DNA from 3 places in the Streptomyces alboniger genome. Region 2 is predicted to be linked to each of the others. Evidence: riboswitches for the same ligand, from Rfam matches in the RefSeq annotation. Region 2 holds a riboswitch; each other region holds the start of a gene.
What was found. Region 2 has a riboswitch for cyclic di-AMP ahead of CP975_RS21400 (C40 family peptidase). Riboswitches for the same ligand answer to the same signal wherever they lie in the genome.

Region 1: another riboswitch for cyclic di-AMP. It lies ahead of CP975_RS16650 (M23 family metallopeptidase); the one in region 2 lies ahead of CP975_RS21400 (C40 family peptidase).
Region 3: another riboswitch for cyclic di-AMP. It lies ahead of CP975_RS26905 (M23 family metallopeptidase); the one in region 2 lies ahead of CP975_RS21400 (C40 family peptidase).

The regions. Positions count from the first base shown of each region.
Region 1 covers NZ_CP023695.1:3,766,315-3,771,674, reverse strand. Annotated here, with positions in the region: gene CP975_RS16665 (MFS transporter) at 115-1,641, shown strand; tRNA gene CP975_RS16660 (tRNA-Met) at 1,734-1,807, shown strand; gene CP975_RS16655 (PP2C family protein-serine/threonine phosphatase) at 1,984-3,132, shown strand; cyclic di-AMP (ydaO/yuaA leader) riboswitch at 3,307-3,454, shown strand; gene CP975_RS16650 (M23 family metallopeptidase) at 3,466-4,542, shown strand; gene CP975_RS16645 (aldo/keto reductase) at 4,609-5,360, shown strand, end outside.
Region 2 covers NZ_CP023695.1:4,758,602-4,763,961, forward strand. Annotated here, with positions in the region: gene CP975_RS21380 (LuxR C-terminal-related transcriptional regulator) at 1-205, shown strand, start outside; gene CP975_RS21385 (hypothetical protein) at 212-871, opposite strand; gene CP975_RS21390 (C40 family peptidase) at 905-1,981, opposite strand; gene CP975_RS21395 (hypothetical protein) at 2,324-2,677, shown strand; gene CP975_RS21400 (C40 family peptidase) at 2,775-3,992, opposite strand; cyclic di-AMP (ydaO/yuaA leader) riboswitch at 4,001-4,156, opposite strand; gene pcrA (DNA helicase PcrA) at 4,400-5,360, shown strand, end outside.
Region 3 covers NZ_CP023695.1:6,024,134-6,029,493, forward strand. Annotated here, with positions in the region: gene CP975_RS26890 (DNA gyrase/topoisomerase IV subunit A) at 1-580, opposite strand, end outside; gene CP975_RS26895 (M16 family metallopeptidase) at 814-2,166, shown strand; gene CP975_RS26900 (M16 family metallopeptidase) at 2,163-3,548, shown strand; cyclic di-AMP (ydaO/yuaA leader) riboswitch at 3,744-3,905, shown strand; gene CP975_RS26905 (M23 family metallopeptidase) at 3,919-4,722, shown strand; gene CP975_RS26910 (GntR family transcriptional regulator) at 4,930-5,360, shown strand, end outside.

The sequences.
Region 1 (5,360 bases), 990 kb from region 2:
GTAGTGCGTATGACGTTCGCTCCTTGCGTACACCGTGCGCTGTGCGTACAGTGTTCGCAACGAGGGCACGTCGTACGCAGCAGGCGTGCCGCCCAAGTCCTGAGGGGTTCCACGATGGAAGAGCGCCGTCATCCGCGCCGCTGGCTCATCCTGATCGTGCTCTGCCTGAGCACGTTGGTCCTGGTCGTCGACAACATGGTCCTGACCGTCTCGGTCCCGCCGATCGCCGAGGACCTGGGCGCGGACGCCCAGGACATCCAGTGGATCATCGAGTCGTACATCCTGGTCTTCGCGGGTCTGCTGCTCACCGCGGGAAGCCTCTCCGACCGGTTCGGGCGGCGGCGGGTGATGGTCGTGGGGCTCGTCCTCTTCGGGGCCGCTTCCCTGCTGGCCACCGTCGCGCAGAATCCCGAACAGCTCATAGCGGGGCGGGTGTTGATGGGTATCGGGGGCGCCCTGGTGATGCCGAGCACGCTGTCGATCCTCATCACCGTCTTCGACGACGAGGAGCGGCGCAAGGCGATCAGTGCCTGGAGCGCGGTGGCCGTGGTCGGTCTGGTCGGCGGGCCCGTGCTCGGCGGTGTGCTGATCGCCCACTTCTGGTGGGGTGCCGTCTTCCTGATGAACGTCCCGATCGCCCTCCTCGCCATCGTCGCCGCCCTCGTCCTCATGCCGGAGTCCAAGGGCCCCGCCCGCAAGGCCGACCCGCTCGGCATGATCCTCTCGATGGTCGGGATGACCGCGCTGGTGTGGACGATCATCGAGTCCGCCAAGGCCGGGCTCGACGACACGAGTACGCAGGTCTCCCTCGGCGTCGCCGTCCTCGCCCTGGCCGCCTTCGGGATCTGGGAGGTCCGCTGCGACTCGCCGATGGTCCCGCTCGGCCTCTTCCGCAACCGTGTCTTCAGCGGCGCCAGCTTCTCCCTCGTCCTGCTGACCTTCGCCAACGGCGGGCTGATGCTGGTCCTGACCCAGTACCTCCAGTTCGTACTCGGCTACACGCCCGCCGAGACCGGCCTCGCCTTCGCCCCGATGGCCGTCGCCACCCTGCTCTTCAACGGCATCGGCGCCACCCTCGGCAACAAGATCGGCAACCGGCCCATGACCGCCCTCGGCCTGGCCGTCATCGCCGCCGGGTTCGGGGCGCTCGCCTCGCTGCCCTCGGACGCCGAGTTCTGGATGCTCGCCGCGGCCATGGTCCTGATCGGCATCGGAGGCGGCCTGGCGATGCCGGCCGCGACCGCCGCGCTGATGAGCGCGGTGCCCGCCGAGCACGCCGGGGTCGGCTCCGCACTCAACGACACCGTCCAGCAGGCCGGCGCGGCCCTCGGCGTCGCCGTCCTCGGCACGGTCCTCTCCCGCACCTACACCGACGCGATGCCCGACTCCGCCCCCGCCGACGCGAGCCACTCCGTCTCCGACGCGCTCGCCCTCGCCGCGTCCACCGGCGACAACGCCCTCGCCACGGCCGCCCGCGAGGCCTTCACCGAGGCGATGTCCGCCAGCTTCTGGGCCGGCGCCGCGGGCGTCCTGGCCGCCGCCGCCCTCGCCGTCCTCCTCATCAGGGACCGCAAGGAGGCCACCCCGGAGGAGACCGAGACCGAAGCGGCGCGCAGCGGTGAGCTGACCACGGCGGCTTAGACGCCCGTCGGGCCCGGGTGGCCCCGCTCAGCGGGGCCCTCGGGCATTGGTTCGCACCACCCCTCCGGATGGCGTACAGTTGTGTTTACCGACGCGGGGTGGAGCAGCTCGGTAGCTCGCTGGGCTCATAACCCAGAGGTCGCAGGTTCAAATCCTGTCCCCGCTACTGAAGACCCAGGGCCGGAAGCGTTCATCGCTTCCGGCCCTGGGTGTTTTCCGGCTCCGTGTGCCGGGGCAGGACGTGCGTAACCCGCTCGGCCCACACCAGGTCGCCCCCGCACCCCGCTCCGGGAAGCCTGAGTGCAGCGCGGTGATGGGCGCGGACTCGGCGGGAGACAAGCGGTGGGGCAGCGTGGAGGAACCGGCGGTGGGACCCGCGGAACCACCGCGCACGAGCGGGCCTTCGTCCGCGCCCTGCCCCTCCTGCTCCTGACCGTCGGCATCGTGTACGACGCCTCGACCCCGGCCGAGTTCACCGCCGCCCCGCTCTTCACGGCCGCCCCGCTGATCGCGGCTCCCTTCTACTCGCTGCTCAACACCGTCCTCACGGGCATCACGGCCTCCGTCTCCGTCCTGGTGCTGCACTACGGCAACACCAACACCAGCCATGTCGAGGCCGTCACCGAACTGGTCACCGTGGCGACCGTCGCCGCCCTCGCGATCGTCATCAACGGCGTCATCCATCGCGGCAACGACCGTCTCGCCACCGCCCGCTCCATCGCCGAGGCCACCCAGCGGGCCGTCCTGCCGCAGCCGGACCCCCGCATCGGCGGGCTCGACATCGCGGCGCGGTACGAGGCCGCGCAGGCCGACGCGTTCATCGGCGGCGATCTGTACGCCGTACAGGACACCCCGCACGGCGTACGGCTCGTCGTCGGTGACGTACGGGGGAAGGGCATGGGCGCGGTGGCGGCCGTCGCCGTCGTCATCGGCGCGTTCCGGGAGGCCGCCGAGCAGGAGGCCACTCTGGAGGCCGTGGCGGAGCGCCTGGAGCGGGCGCTCGCGCGTGAGGGCACCCGGCGGGACGGGCTCGACGCCTTCGAGGGGTTCACCACCGCCGTCCTCGCGGAGATCCGGCACGGCGAAGGGCTCGTACGGCTGGTCAACCGAGGGCACCCGGCGCCCCTGCTGCTGCGCGGCGACGGGCGGCTGTGTGTGCTCTCCGCGAGCGAGCCCGCGCTGCCGCTCGGCATGGGTGAGCTGGGGTTCTGGCCGGACCGGGCGGACGAGTCGGAGTTCCCGCCCGGCGCGATGCTGCTCTTCTACACGGACGGCCTCTCGGAGGCGCGGGACGCAGCGGGGGAGTTCTACGATCCCGCGACCCGGCTCGGCGGGCGGATCTTCCCCGGCCGCGAGGGGCCGCACGCGCTGCTCGCCGCGCTCGCGCAGGAGGTGCGGCGGCACACCGGGGGCGCGGCGACGGACGACATGGCGCTGCTCGCGGTGCGGCGGCCGACGGCCGGGGACGCCGAGGTCACCGGCCGTGACTGAAGTGCACCCCTCTGCATAACAAGTGACGTCGTGTCAAGGGAATGTGAAGTTCCGGTGGCGGGTGGGCGGGGGTCCGCGTTAACGATCAACCGGAACAGCTTGGAATACGGACCCACTGTCTATTAACGTTCGATAACGCAGCGCGGTCGTCCCAGCCGTCACTAGAGGCGGCTCCGTGCGCACACGCCTAATCCCGCAAGGGAGCCGGGGAACCACCAACTTGGGGTGAATCGGGCATCTGTGCATCCGTGCCAGATGTTCGTAGGAGACCTTCCTGCTCCGAACCCGTCAGCTAACCCGGTAGGCGAGAAGGAAGGAAAGGAGTGCGCCCCAGTGGCGTCCAACCGGCCTGCCCCCCAAGCCGTGTACGTACCGAACGACGACGAGTTCGGTGGGTACGACCCAGAGACCTGGGAGGAATGGAATCCCACTGAGGAGTCCGTCCGTCCCGTCCGCGGCAGGCACCGTGTGCACAAGAAGGGCGGCGGCGGCCTCGCCCGCAGCTCGACCGTGCTGGGCGTCGGCGTCATCGCCGCCGTCGGCGCGGGCGGCATCGCCACCGCGCAGGACGGCAAGCCCCCCGTCTCCCTATCGATGCCCGACCTGGGCACCGTCACGGACTCGCTGCCGGAGGCCAAGTCCCTTCCGGGCGTGGGCTCCCTGATATCCGACGACGCTCCGGACGCCGCGGGCTCCGACGCCGTCCCCGCCGGCGCCCCGCTCACGACCGCCGGTATGACCTCCGCCGACGCGGGGCAGGGCACCTCCGACGCGGGCGAGGCCCTGCGCGCCCGGATCATGCAGCAGGCCGAGAGCCAGCAGGACCAGGCGGACGACGCGGTGCGGACCGCGGCCGAGGAGGCCGCCGCCAAGAAGGCCGCCGAGGAGGCCGCCGCCCAGCAGAAGGAAGCCGAGCGCGAGGCCGACGCCAAGGCCGCCGCGAAGAAGAAGAAGGAGGAGGAGGCCCGCAAGGCCAAGGCCCTGGCCGAGCGCCGCGCCAAGCTCGCGAGAAGCTACGCCATCCCCACCTCCTCGTACACCCTGACCTCGCACTTCGGTGACTCGGGCTCGATGTGGTCCTCCGGTCAGCACACCGGTCTCGACTTCGCCGCGCCGACGGGTACCCCGCTCAAGGCCGTGCACACCGGCACCGTCAAGGAAGCCGGCTGGGCGGGCGCGTACGGCTACCGCACGGTCCTTGAGCTGTCGGACGGCACCGAGGTCTGGTACTGCCACCAGTCCTCCCTCAACGTGAGCGTCGGGCAGAAGGTCAGCACGGGCGACGTCATCGGCCGCGTCGGCGCGACCGGCAACGTCACCGGGCCCCACCTCCACCTGGAAGTCCGCACCTCCGGCGGCGCCGCCATCGACCCGCTGGCCTGGCTGCGGAGCAAGGGCCTCAACCCCTGAGCGGACTTGACGCTTCTTTGGGCAGGCCTCCGGAATTCGGTTTCCGGCAAGGACGTTGAGGAATGCATGACTCCTCTTCGTACCCTCGGCGCATCCGACCTCGAAGTCTTCCCGCTCGCCCTCGGCGGCAACGTCTTCGGCTGGACCGCCGACCGGACCGCGTCCTTCGCCGTCCTCGACGCCTACACCGCGGCGGGCGGCAACTTCATCGACACCGCCGACGCCTACTCGTACTGGGTGGAGGGCAACAAGGGCGGCGAGTCCGAGACCGTCATCGGCGAGTGGCTGGCCGAGCGCGGCAACCGCTCCGATGTCGTCATCGCGACGAAGGCCGGCGCCCACCCCGAGTACCAGGGGCTCGCCGCCGACACCGTCAAGAGGGCCGTCGACGCGTCCCTGCGCCGCCTGGGCACCGACTACATCGACCTCTACTACACCCACTACGACGACCCGTCGGTCCCGGTGGAGGAGATCATCGGGGCGCTCGACGAGCTGGTCAGGGCCGGCAAGGTGCGCGCGATCGCCGCCTCCAACATCAGCCCCGAGCGGCTCCAGGAGTCCCTCGACCTCTCCGACCGCGAGGGCCTCGCGCGCTATGTCGCGCTCCAGCCGCACTACAACCTCGTCTCCCGCGACACCTACGAGGGTCCGCTCCAGGCGGTCGCCTCCCGCTCCGGCCTCGCGGCCGTCCCCTACTACGCGCTCGCGTCCGGCTTCCTCACCGGCAAGTACCGCCCCGGCGCGCGGGTCGAGAGCGCGCGCAGCGGACGGGTCGAGGAGTACGTGGGCAGCGAGCGGGGCGACCGTGTCCTCGCCGC
Region 2 (5,360 bases):
CGACGAGGACCTGGACCGTCTCACGCAGCGGGAGAGGGAGGTGCTGCGGCTGATCGCGCGCGGATACGCGTACAAGGAGATCGCCAAGCAGCTCTACATCTCCGTGAAGACGGTCGAGTCGCACGTCTCGGCGGTCCTGAGGAAGCTTCAGCTCTCCAATCGCCATGAGCTGACGCGGTGGGCGACGGCGCGACGGCTGGTCTGAGCCTTCTCAGTCCCGTCTGAGCGTTCCTTGGTGACGGGTGCCGACGGGCGTCGGTGCCGGGCCCAGCTTCCGGAGCGCCCAGCGGTAGTGGCCGGCGGCCTTCGTGCAGCCCACGAGGCCCGTGAGCCACAGGATCAGGCCCGCGCCCATGCCGAGGACGACGTCGGCGTAGGTCTCGCGGCCCGGTTCGGCGTACGCGGCCGCGGCGAAGGACGCCCACAGGCCGAGCGTGCACAGGGCGAGGGAGGACAGGAGCCACAGGAGGCTGAGGCCGGGGGAGCGCAGGCGGGCGTCGGACGCGGGATGGCGGTCCAGCGCGAGCCAGGCTTCGGAGAGTTCCCGTATGCGCCGGTCGCGGCGGATGCCGAGGACGACGCCGACCACCGCCGGGCCGAGCGCCGCGAGTCCGAGGACGGCGAGGACCGGGCCGAGGATGATCCCCGTGGCGTCCTTCTCCTCGATGTGCTTGAGCGGCTGCACGAGCAGGGCCCAGCCGATGACGGCGCCGAACCCGCACAGCCACAGCAGGAGCAGCCGGTGCACGCCCAGGTGCCGCCCGCGCAGATCGTGGAGGGCCAGGCCGCGGTCCATGAGCATCGTCTGCCGGTCCGGCCAGGTGCGCAGATGCACGGGAGGGGGAGGCGGCGGCAGCGTACGACTGGGCATGGACCCGACATTACTTGGGTCGCGAGGGCAGGTTCACGCCACCCGGGTGGCGCCCGCGAACGGCATCTGGTCGATCGGCGCGAGCCGTACGGGAGCGCTCGGGTTCGGGGCGTGGATCATCTGGCCGTTCCCGACGTAGATGCCGACGTGACTGATGCCCGAGTAGAAGAACACCAGGTCACCGGGGCGCAGCGCCGAGCGTGGCACGCGCTCGCCCGCGGCGATCTGGGCGTACGTGGTGCGGGGCAGTGAGACGCCCGCCGAGCGGTAGGCGGCCTGCGTCAGGCCCGAGCAGTCGAAGGCGCTCGGACCCGTCGCGCCCCACACGTAGGGGCTGCCGATCGCTTTGTACGCGTAGGAAACAGCTGCGGCGGCACGGGCGTTGGGAGTCCTCGCCGCGCTGCCCGGCCGAGGGGCGCGGGCGCCGGGGGCGGCGGTGCGGGTGTCCGAGCGGGCGGCGTCGCCCTCGTCGCCCTCGTCGCCCGCGAACTCCGCACGCTGCTTCTCGGTGAGCTGGGCCAGCAGTCGCTTGGCCTCGCCGAGCTTGGTGGTGACGGTCTTCTTGTGCTTCCTCAGTTCCGCCTGGCGCGAGCGGAGGGTGGACAGGCGGCCGTCGGCCTCGGCGCGCACTTGGTCGACCTCCTGGAGCTTCCTGCGTACGCCGCCGATGGCCGCGGCCTGGCGGCTGCCGGCCCGGTCGGCCAGCGAAGCGCGGTCCAGGAACTGCTCGGGGTCCGAGGAGAGCGCGAGTTGGACGGACGGGTCGATGCCGCCCGCGCGGTACTGGGCGGCCGCGTATGAACCCAGCGCGGCACGGGCGGAGTTGAGTTTCTCCTGCTTGCGGGCCGCCTCGTCGCGCAGCTCACCGAGCGACTTCTCGGCCTTCTCGGCCTTCTCCTTCGCGCCGTTGTACTTCTCGGTGGCGACCTCCGCCTCGCGGTAGAGCGCGTCGACCTTCGCCTTCACCGCGGCGGGGCTGAGCCGTGGGTCCGCGTGTCCCGAGCCTTCGAGGGCGGTCGCCGAGGCGGCTCCCGCGAGGGCGAGGGTGGCGGCGGTGCGGGCCGTGCGGCCGCTGAGCGAGCGCTGTCTGGGCTTGCGGTGCGCTGCCACGAGGGGCTCCTTCGCTGGCCGGCGGCGGCCCACACAGGGGGAGCGGGCCGCCGCCGGGTTTCTCGGCGGTGGTGGCCGACTGCCGCCCCGGGAGGGCGGCGGTGGGGAGCCGGTCACCTGGTGGAGGACGCTAAACCTGGTCGTCACGGCTTGGTGACGGATTGTGCGTAATGGGCGGCAGTGGGCGGAAGGGCGACTGCGTCTGTCCGTGCCGACAATCGATCGAAGCCCTGTTCACGCGTAACTATGACCAATGTGGCGATTACGGCCTACCTGTCCGTCGGCGGGTGGTAAGGGACCACCTGCGGCAGGCGGCAGGGGACCCGGCTAGGCTCCGGCCTCATGGACGTACTCATCCATCTCTTCGTCGGCCTGCACATCATCGGCATCGCCTCGCTCCTGGGCGGCTTCCTCACCCAGATGAAGCAGATGGGCCAGGGCGCCGCCCGCTTCAGCCCCGCGATGCTCCACGGCGCGCTGACCATGCTCGTCACCGGAGTGGTCCTGGTGGGCCTCAACCAGGCGGACGACAACGCCGTCAACAACCTCAAGATCGGCATCAAGATGGCCGTGCTGATCGTGATCCTCGCGCTGGTCTACGTGAAGCGGGACGAGGAGAAGGTGGACAAGGGTGTCTTCGGTGCGGTGGGGCTGCTGACCACGGCGAACATTTTCATCGCCGTCCTGTGGACCTGATCCCCGCTGACGACCCTCTACGCGCGCGTGGCCCGCACTCTCCCGGGAGAGTGCGGGCCACGCGCGCGTAGAGGGTCGTAGAGGGTGCTTCTTGTGGTTACGCCGGGCGCACCACGCTGTGGATCGGCATGTAGTAGATCGACTCGACGCGTACGTTGGCGCCCGGCTTCGGGGCGTGGATCATCTTGCCGTCGCCGATGTAGATCCCCACATGGCTGATGTCGTCGTAGAAGAAGACCAGGTCGCCGGGGGCGGCATCGGCGGTCTTCACGGTCGTGCCGACCTTCACCTGGTCCCACGTGGTGCGCGGCAGGGAGATCCCCGCGGCCTTCCAGGCGTCCTGGGTGAGCCCGGAGCAGTCGTAGGAGTCGGGTCCCGTGGCGCCCCAGACGTACGGCTTGCCGATCTGGGCCTCCGCGAAGCCGATGACCTTCGCGGCCTTCGTGGCGCCCGAGCCGGGCTCGGCGCCCGGACCCGGACCCGAACCGGTGTCCGGCCCGGAGGAGCCCTGGCCCCCTCCCCGCTCCTTCTCCCGCTCCTTCTCCCGCTCCTTCTGCGCCGCCTCTTCCGCCTTGCGCTTGCGCTCCGCCTCCGCGGCCTGCTCGCGGGCCAGCTCCTCGGCCTTCCGCTTGGCCTCCCGCTCCTTCTTCCGCTCGATCGCGGCGAGCCGCGCCTTCTCCTCGGCGGTCAGCTCCGACAGCAGTGCGCGCGCCTCGCCCAGCTTCCTCTGGACGGTCCGCTTGCTCGTCCTGAGGTCGTCCCGGGACTCGCTCAGCGTCTTGAGGCTCTTCGCGGCCTTCGTACGCTGCTTCGTCGCCGACGCCTGCTCCGCCTGGTACTCGTCGACGGCCTTCTTCTGCCGGGAGGTCAGGCGGTCCGCCAGGTGGTTCTGGTCGAAGTAGCCCTGAGGGTCGTTGGCGAGCATCATCGTGGCGGTCTCGGAGGCGGCGCCGGTGCGGTACTGCGCGGCGGCGAAGGAGCCCAGCTCCTGGCGCGCCTCGTTCAGCTTGTCCGCGCGCCTGGCCACGCCGTCGAGCAGACGGTCGACCTTCTTGCGCTGCTTCTCGGTCTTCTCCTTGGCCGAGTTGTACCTCTGGGTGGCCACGCCCGCCTGGTGGTAGAGGTCGTCGACCTTCTTCTTCACCTCGTCGAGGCTGGGCTCCACCGGCGCGGAGGGTGCTGTCGGCGCGGCGGGTGCTGCCTGCGCGCTCTGCGACAGGAGCGCCACGGACGTGAGGGCGGCCGTGGTGATACCGACGGCGGGGGTGGTGCGTATGCCGGCTGACCGGCCCCGCGGCTTGCGGTGCGACGCCAAGGGAGGCGACTCCTTCCGTAGACCGCCTACCGGGTTAGCTGTCGGGTTCGGGCGGGTGGTCCGGAAGGTTGCCCTACAGTCCCGTACGAAGTACGGGACCGATTCACCCCAAGTTTTCGGTGGGTCCCCGGTTCCGAACACGTCGGACTCGGCGGGGGCCACCCGTTCCCGGCGGGGTTCGCCGGTGGGGGACGTGCGGCCCGCGGAGCACGCTAACCAACCTGTGTGGCACGTGTGAAGGTTGATGTTCGATATGCCCGATACATTTTCGTGACTTTACGAGCGTCAGGACGGGCGCCCGCAGCGGAGTGGCGGAGCGTGACCGGGTGCGGCCGGGGCGTGAACGGGCCCGGGGTGGCCGGAACCCGGGGCGGGTTGTCAGTGGGGCCGCCTAGACTCGGGAGGCGATGAGCAGCCTCTTTGATGACAGCTTCCTGGCGGACATGCGGCCTTCCCGGGCCGCGGACGAAGAACCCCCGCCGCCGCCCGAGGACAGCGCTCCGGAACCGGTTCCGGACGACTTGTTCAGCGGGAAGTTCGACGTGCCCATGACCCGGGACTCGCACTACCGCGACGGAGCCCCGCGCCCGGTCATCGACCCGGCCGCGCTCCTGGAGGGGCTGAACGAGAACCAGCGCGCGGCCGTCGTGCACGCGGGCTCCCCGCTGCTCATCGTCGCCGGCGCCGGTTCCGGCAAGACCCGCGTACTGACCCACCGCATCGCGTACCTCCTCGCCGAGCGCGGTGTCCACCCCGGCCAGATCCTCGCGATCACGTTCACGAACAAGGCCGCGGGCGAGATGAAGGAGCGCGTCGAGCAGCTCGTCGGCCCCCGGGCCAACGCGATGTGGGTATCGACCTTCCACAGCGCCTGCGTCCGCATCCTGCGGCGCGAGTACAAGAAGCTGGGCTTCACGTCCTCCTTCTCGATCTACGACGCCGCGGACTCCAAGCGTCTGATGGCCCTGGTCTGCCGCGACCTGGACCTCGACCCGAAGAAGTTCCCGCCGAAGTCCTTCAGCGCCAAGATCTCGAACCTGAAGAACGAGCTGATCGACGAGGAGGACTTCGCCGCCCAGGCCGCCGACGGTTTCGAGAAGACCCTCGCCGAGGCCTACGCCATGTACCAGTCCCGCCTGCGCGAGGCGAACGCGCTGGACTTCGACGACCTGATCATGACGACGGTCCACCTCCTGCGCGCCTTCCCGGACGTCGCCGAGCACTACCGCCGCCGCTTCCGGCACGTCATGGTCGACGAGTACCAGGACACGAACCACGCCCAGTACGCCCTGGTGCGCGAGCTGGTCGGCCCCTCCGGAGGCGAGGGTGACGACCCCGCGGAGCTGTGTGTGGTGGGTGACGCGGACC
Region 3 (5,360 bases), 1.3 Mb from region 2:
TGTTCGTCGCCATGCCTACCGCGATGCCCGACGCGCCGTTGACCAGGAGGTTCGGATACGCCGCCGGGAGGGCGGACGGCTCCATCTCCTGGCCGTCGTAGTTCGGCTCGAAGTCGACGGTGTTCTCGTCGATCGACTCCGTCATCAGGGAGGTGGCGTCGGCCATCTTGCACTCGGTGTACCGCATGGCGGCCGGCGGGTCGTCGTTGCCGAGCGATCCGAAGTTGCCGTGGCCGTCCACCAGGGGGAGGCGCATCGAGAAGGGCTGGGCCATGCGCACCAGCGCGTCGTAGATCGACGCGTCGCCGTGGGGGTGCAACTTACCCATGACCTCGCCGACGACGCGGGCGCACTTCACATAGCCGCGGTCGGGGCGCAGGCCCATCTCGTTCATCTGGTAGACGATCCTGCGGTGCACCGGCTTCATGCCGTCGCGGGCATCAGGCAGGGCCCGGGAGTAGATGACCGAATACGCGTACTCGAGGAAGGAGCCCTGCATCTCGTCGACGACGTCGATGTCGAGGATCTTCTCCTCGAACGAGTCGTCGGGCGGCGGGGTCTTCGTGCTGCGGCGGGCCATCGCTGCTGCGGCTCCTTCACCAACAAGTGCGGGATCTGACGCCGACCATTGTGGACTGTCCCACTGACAACGCCGACCACGACCCGTGCGTCGGCGGCATCACTCCTGACTACGCCGAGGGCGGACCGGGAACTTCGTCAGGTGTCCGCACGCTTGCATACAGTGGCAGGACTGGCAGCAATTGTTCTGAACCCAGCGATGATCACGACGATCCAGCGATCGAAGGGACGTACATGCCCATGGGTCACACGGCCACAGCCGAGGCCGGCTCCGGCGGCCTGACAGCGACCGAGCACCGGCTGGCCAATGGCCTGCGCGTGGTGCTCTCCGAGGACCACCTGACCCCGGTCGCCGCGGTCTGCCTCTGGTACGACGTCGGCTCCCGCCACGAGGTCAAGGGGCGAACCGGCCTCGCTCACCTTTTCGAGCACCTGATGTTCCAGGGCTCGAAGCAGGTGCCCGGCAACGGCCACTTCGAGTTGGTCCAGGGCGCGGGCGGCTCGCTCAACGGCACGACGAGCTTCGAGCGCACCAACTACTTCGAGACGATGCCCGCCCACCAGTTGGAGCTGGCCCTGTGGCTCGAGGCCGACCGGATGGGCTCGCTGCTCTCCGCGCTCGACGAGGAGTCCATGGAGAACCAGCGCGACGTCGTCAAGAACGAGCGCCGCCAGCGCTACGACAACGTCCCGTACGGGACCGCCTTCGAGAAGCTGACCGCGCTCTCGTACCCGGAGGGCCACCCCTACCACCACACACCGATCGGCTCCATGGCCGACCTGGACGCGGCCACCCTTGAGGACGCCCGCGCGTTCTTCCGCACGTACTACGCGCCCAACAACGCGGTGCTGTCGGTCGTCGGCGACATCGACCCGGAGCAGACGCTCGCCTGGGTCGAGAAGTACTTCGGGTCGATCCCCTCCCACGACGGCAAACAGCCCCCGCGGGACGGCTCCCTCCCGGAGCGCATCGGCGAGGAGCTGCGCGAGGTCGTCGAGGAGGAGGTCCCGGCGCGCGCCCTGATGGCCGCCTACCGCCTCCCCGAGGACGGCACGCGCGCGTGCGACGCGGCCGACCTGGCGCTGACCGTCCTCGGCAGCGGCGACTCCTCCCGGCTCTACAACCGGCTCGTGCGCCGCGACCGTACCGCCGTCGCGGCCGGGTTCGGGCTGCTGCGCCTGGCCGGCGCGCCCTCGCTCGGCTGGTTGGACGTGAAGACCTCCGGCGATGTCGAGGTCCCGGTCATCGAGGCCGCCGTCGACGAGGAACTCGCCCGGTTCGCCGCGGAGGGTCCCACTCCGGAGGAGATGGAGCGCGCCCAGGCACAGCTGGAGCGCGAGTGGCTCGACCGGCTCGGCACGGTCGCGGGCCGCGCGGACGAACTCTGCCGGTACGCGGTCCTGTTCGGCGACCCGCAGCTCGCCCTCACCGCCGTCCAGCGCGTCCTGGACGTCACCGCGGAGGAGGTCCAGGAGGTCGCCAAGGCCCGCCTGCGCCCCGACAACCGCGCGGTCCTCGTGTACGAGCCCGTGACGGCCACCGACGGCGCCGACGAGACCGACGAGGAAGAGGAGGCGGCGAAGTGAGCGAGGCCGCGACGATGCAGTTCCACCCGCAGCCCCAGGCCGGCCAGGCCAAGCCGTGGGCCTTCCCCGCCCCCGAGCGCTCCACCCTGCCCAACGGCCTCACGGTGCTGCGCTGCGACCGCCCCGGCCAGCAGGTCGTCGCCGTCGAGGTCAACCTCGAGGCGCCTTTGGACGCCGAGCCGGAGGGCCTCGACGGCGTCGCCACCATCATGGCGAGGGCCTTCAACGAAGGCACCGACAAGCACTCCGCGGAGGAGTTCGCCGCCGAGCTCGACCGCTGCGGCGCCACGATGGACGCGCACGCCGACCACCCCGGCGTCCGGGTCTCCCTCGAAGTCCCGGTCTCCCGCCTCCCCAAGGCGCTCGGCCTGCTCTCCGACGCCCTGCGCGCCCCCGCCTTCGCGGACAGCGAGATCGAGCGCCTCGTCCGGAACCGCCTGGACGAGATCCCGCACGAGGCCGCCAATCCCGCGCGCCGCGCCGCCAAGGAGCTGTCCAGGCAGCTGTTCCCGGCGACCTCGCGCATCTCCCGCCCCCGCCAGGGCACCGAGGAGACGGTCACCGCCATCGACTCGGCCGCGGTGCGCGCCTTCTACGAGAAGCACGTCCGCCCCGCCACGGCCGCCCTGGTGGTCGTCGGCGACCTCGCGGGCACCGACCTGGACGCCGTCCTCGCGGACACCGTCGGCACCTGGACGGGCGGCACCGCCGAGGCCCGCCCGATGCCGCCGATCACCGCCGACGACACGGGCCGCGTCGTCATCGTGGACCGCCCCGGAGCCGTCCAGACGCAGCTCCTCATCGGCCGCATCGGCCCGGACCGGCACGACAGGATCTGGCCCGCCCAGGTCCTCGGCACGTACTGCCTGGGCGGCACCCTCACCTCCCGCCTGGACCGCGTCCTGCGCGAGGAGAAGGGATACACCTACGGCGTACGGGCGTTCAGCCAGGTCCTGCGCTCCGCCCCGGACGGCACGGGCGCCGCGATGCTCGCCATCAGCGGATCGGTGGACACCGAGTCCACGGGTCCCGCGCTCGACGACCTCTGGAAGGTCCTGCGCACGCTCGCCGCGGAGGGCCTGACCGACGCCGAGCGCGACGTGGCGGTGCAGAACCTGGTGGGCGTTGCCCCGCTCAAGTTCGAGATGGCCTCCTCCGTGGCCGCCACGCTCGCCGACCAGGTCGAGCAGAACCTCCCGGACGACTTCCAGGCGCAGCTCTACCGGCAGTTGGCGGCGACCGGCACCGTGGAGGCCACCGCGGCCGTCGTGAGCGCCTTCCCGGAGGACCACCTGGTGACGGTCCTCGTCGGGGATGCCGCACAGATCGAGGAGCCCGTCAGGGCGCTCGGCATCGGCGAAGTGAGTGTGGTCACGGGCTGAGTGACAGGTAGGACATATCGGGCCCCGGCGACCTTTTCGGCCGTCGGGGTCCCCATATGTCCGAATTCATATGGAGGTTGCCTGTCTGCCGTGTGGCGTGCGCTACAAAACTCGCGTTCTGTTTGTCGATTGACAGACGGCACGTTTAGCGTCAGTCCGTCTGTTCGTCACGCAGTACGTCGCACCCGCGGCACCGGACAGTCATCGCCGAGTCCCCGTACGGCGCGAGCCAGGGGAGCCGGGGACCCACATGTCCCCTGGGGTGAATCGGGCACCTTGCCGTCAGGCGAGGGGCTCGTAGGAGACCTTCCTGCTCCGAACCCGTCAGCTAACCCGGTAGGCGAGAAGGAAGGAAAGGATCAGCCGCTTCATGGCGTTCACCCGTGCCACCGGGAAGCACCGTCGTCCCAGCCGCCTCACCCGCACCACTGCGAACGTCGCGGGTGTCGCCGCGCTCACCACCACCGGCGTCATCGGCGGCATGGCCGCCCCCGCGCTCGCCGCCGCCGACGACGCGGCCCTCGAGCACACCGGACTCACCCAGGCGATATCCGTCGGCGGTTCACTCGCCGAGACGATCGACGCGCAGGCCGCCGCCCAGCGGCAGGCCGCCGACGACGCGGCCGCCGCCAAGCTGGCCGAAGCGGCCGCCAAGAAGAAGGCCGCGGAGGACAAGCGCAAGGCCGAGGCCGAGGCCAAGGTGAAGGCCAAGAAGGAGCGCGAGGCCAAGGAGCGCGCCGCCCGGGAGGCCGAGCGCAAGCGCCTGAACACCTACGTCTCCCCGATCGCCGGCTCGTACGTCTCCACGGGCTACCAGACCGGTGGCGCCATGTGGTCCTCCGGCAGCCACACGGGCGTCGACTTCCACGCCGCGTCCGGCACCACGGTCCACGCCGTCGGCGGCGGCACCGTCGTCGAGGCGGGCTGGGGCGGCGCCTACGGCAACAACGTCGTGATCAAGATGAACGACGGTACGTACACCCAGTACGGCCACATGTCGTCCCTCAGCGTCACCGTCGGCCAGACGGTCACCCCGGGCCAGCAGATAGGCCTCTCGGGCTCCACCGGCAACTCCAGTGGCCCGCACCTCCACTTCGAGGCCCGCACCGGCGCCGACTACGGCTCGGACATCGACCCCGTGGCGTACCTCCGCTCGCACGGCGTCAACGTCTGACCGCCCCGCACTTCACCGAAGGCCCCGGCTCCCCCGAGCCGGGGCCTTCGTCGTTTCCGGACCGCCCGTTTCCCGGCCCGTCCGCCTTTGGCCAAAAGATATCCATGGATTCCGGCCCGCCATCGGAAAATCCGATGCCCTGCAATAGAGTCGCTGAACGAGCGTCGGTCGACCGCGTTTCGCGGGGATTAAGGCGGAGGTCCGGTCATGCGCATTCCCGCGCACTCGGTATGCACGGCCATCCGGGACGACATTGTCTCCGGTGTCTACGAAAGGGGCGGTCGGCTCGCCGAGGAGCTTCTCGCGCGCCGGTACGGCGTCTCGCGCGTCCCTGTGCGCGAGGCCCTGCGCACCCTGGAGGCCGAGGGCTTCGTCGTCACGCGGCGGCACGCGGGCGCCTGTGTCGCCGAGCCCACGGAGCAGGAGGCCGCCGACCTCCTGGAGCTGCGCACGCTGCTCGAACCCCTCGCCGCGGCCCGCGCCGCCCAGCGCCGCACCGACGCGCACCTCAAGGTCCTGCGCGGCCTCGTCCGGCTGGGCCAGCAGCGGTCACGAAAGGGCCAGGGGGAGGATCTGCGCTCGCTGGACGGCTGGTTCCACGAGACGCTCGCCCAGGCATCCGGCAGCCCCGGCCTCAT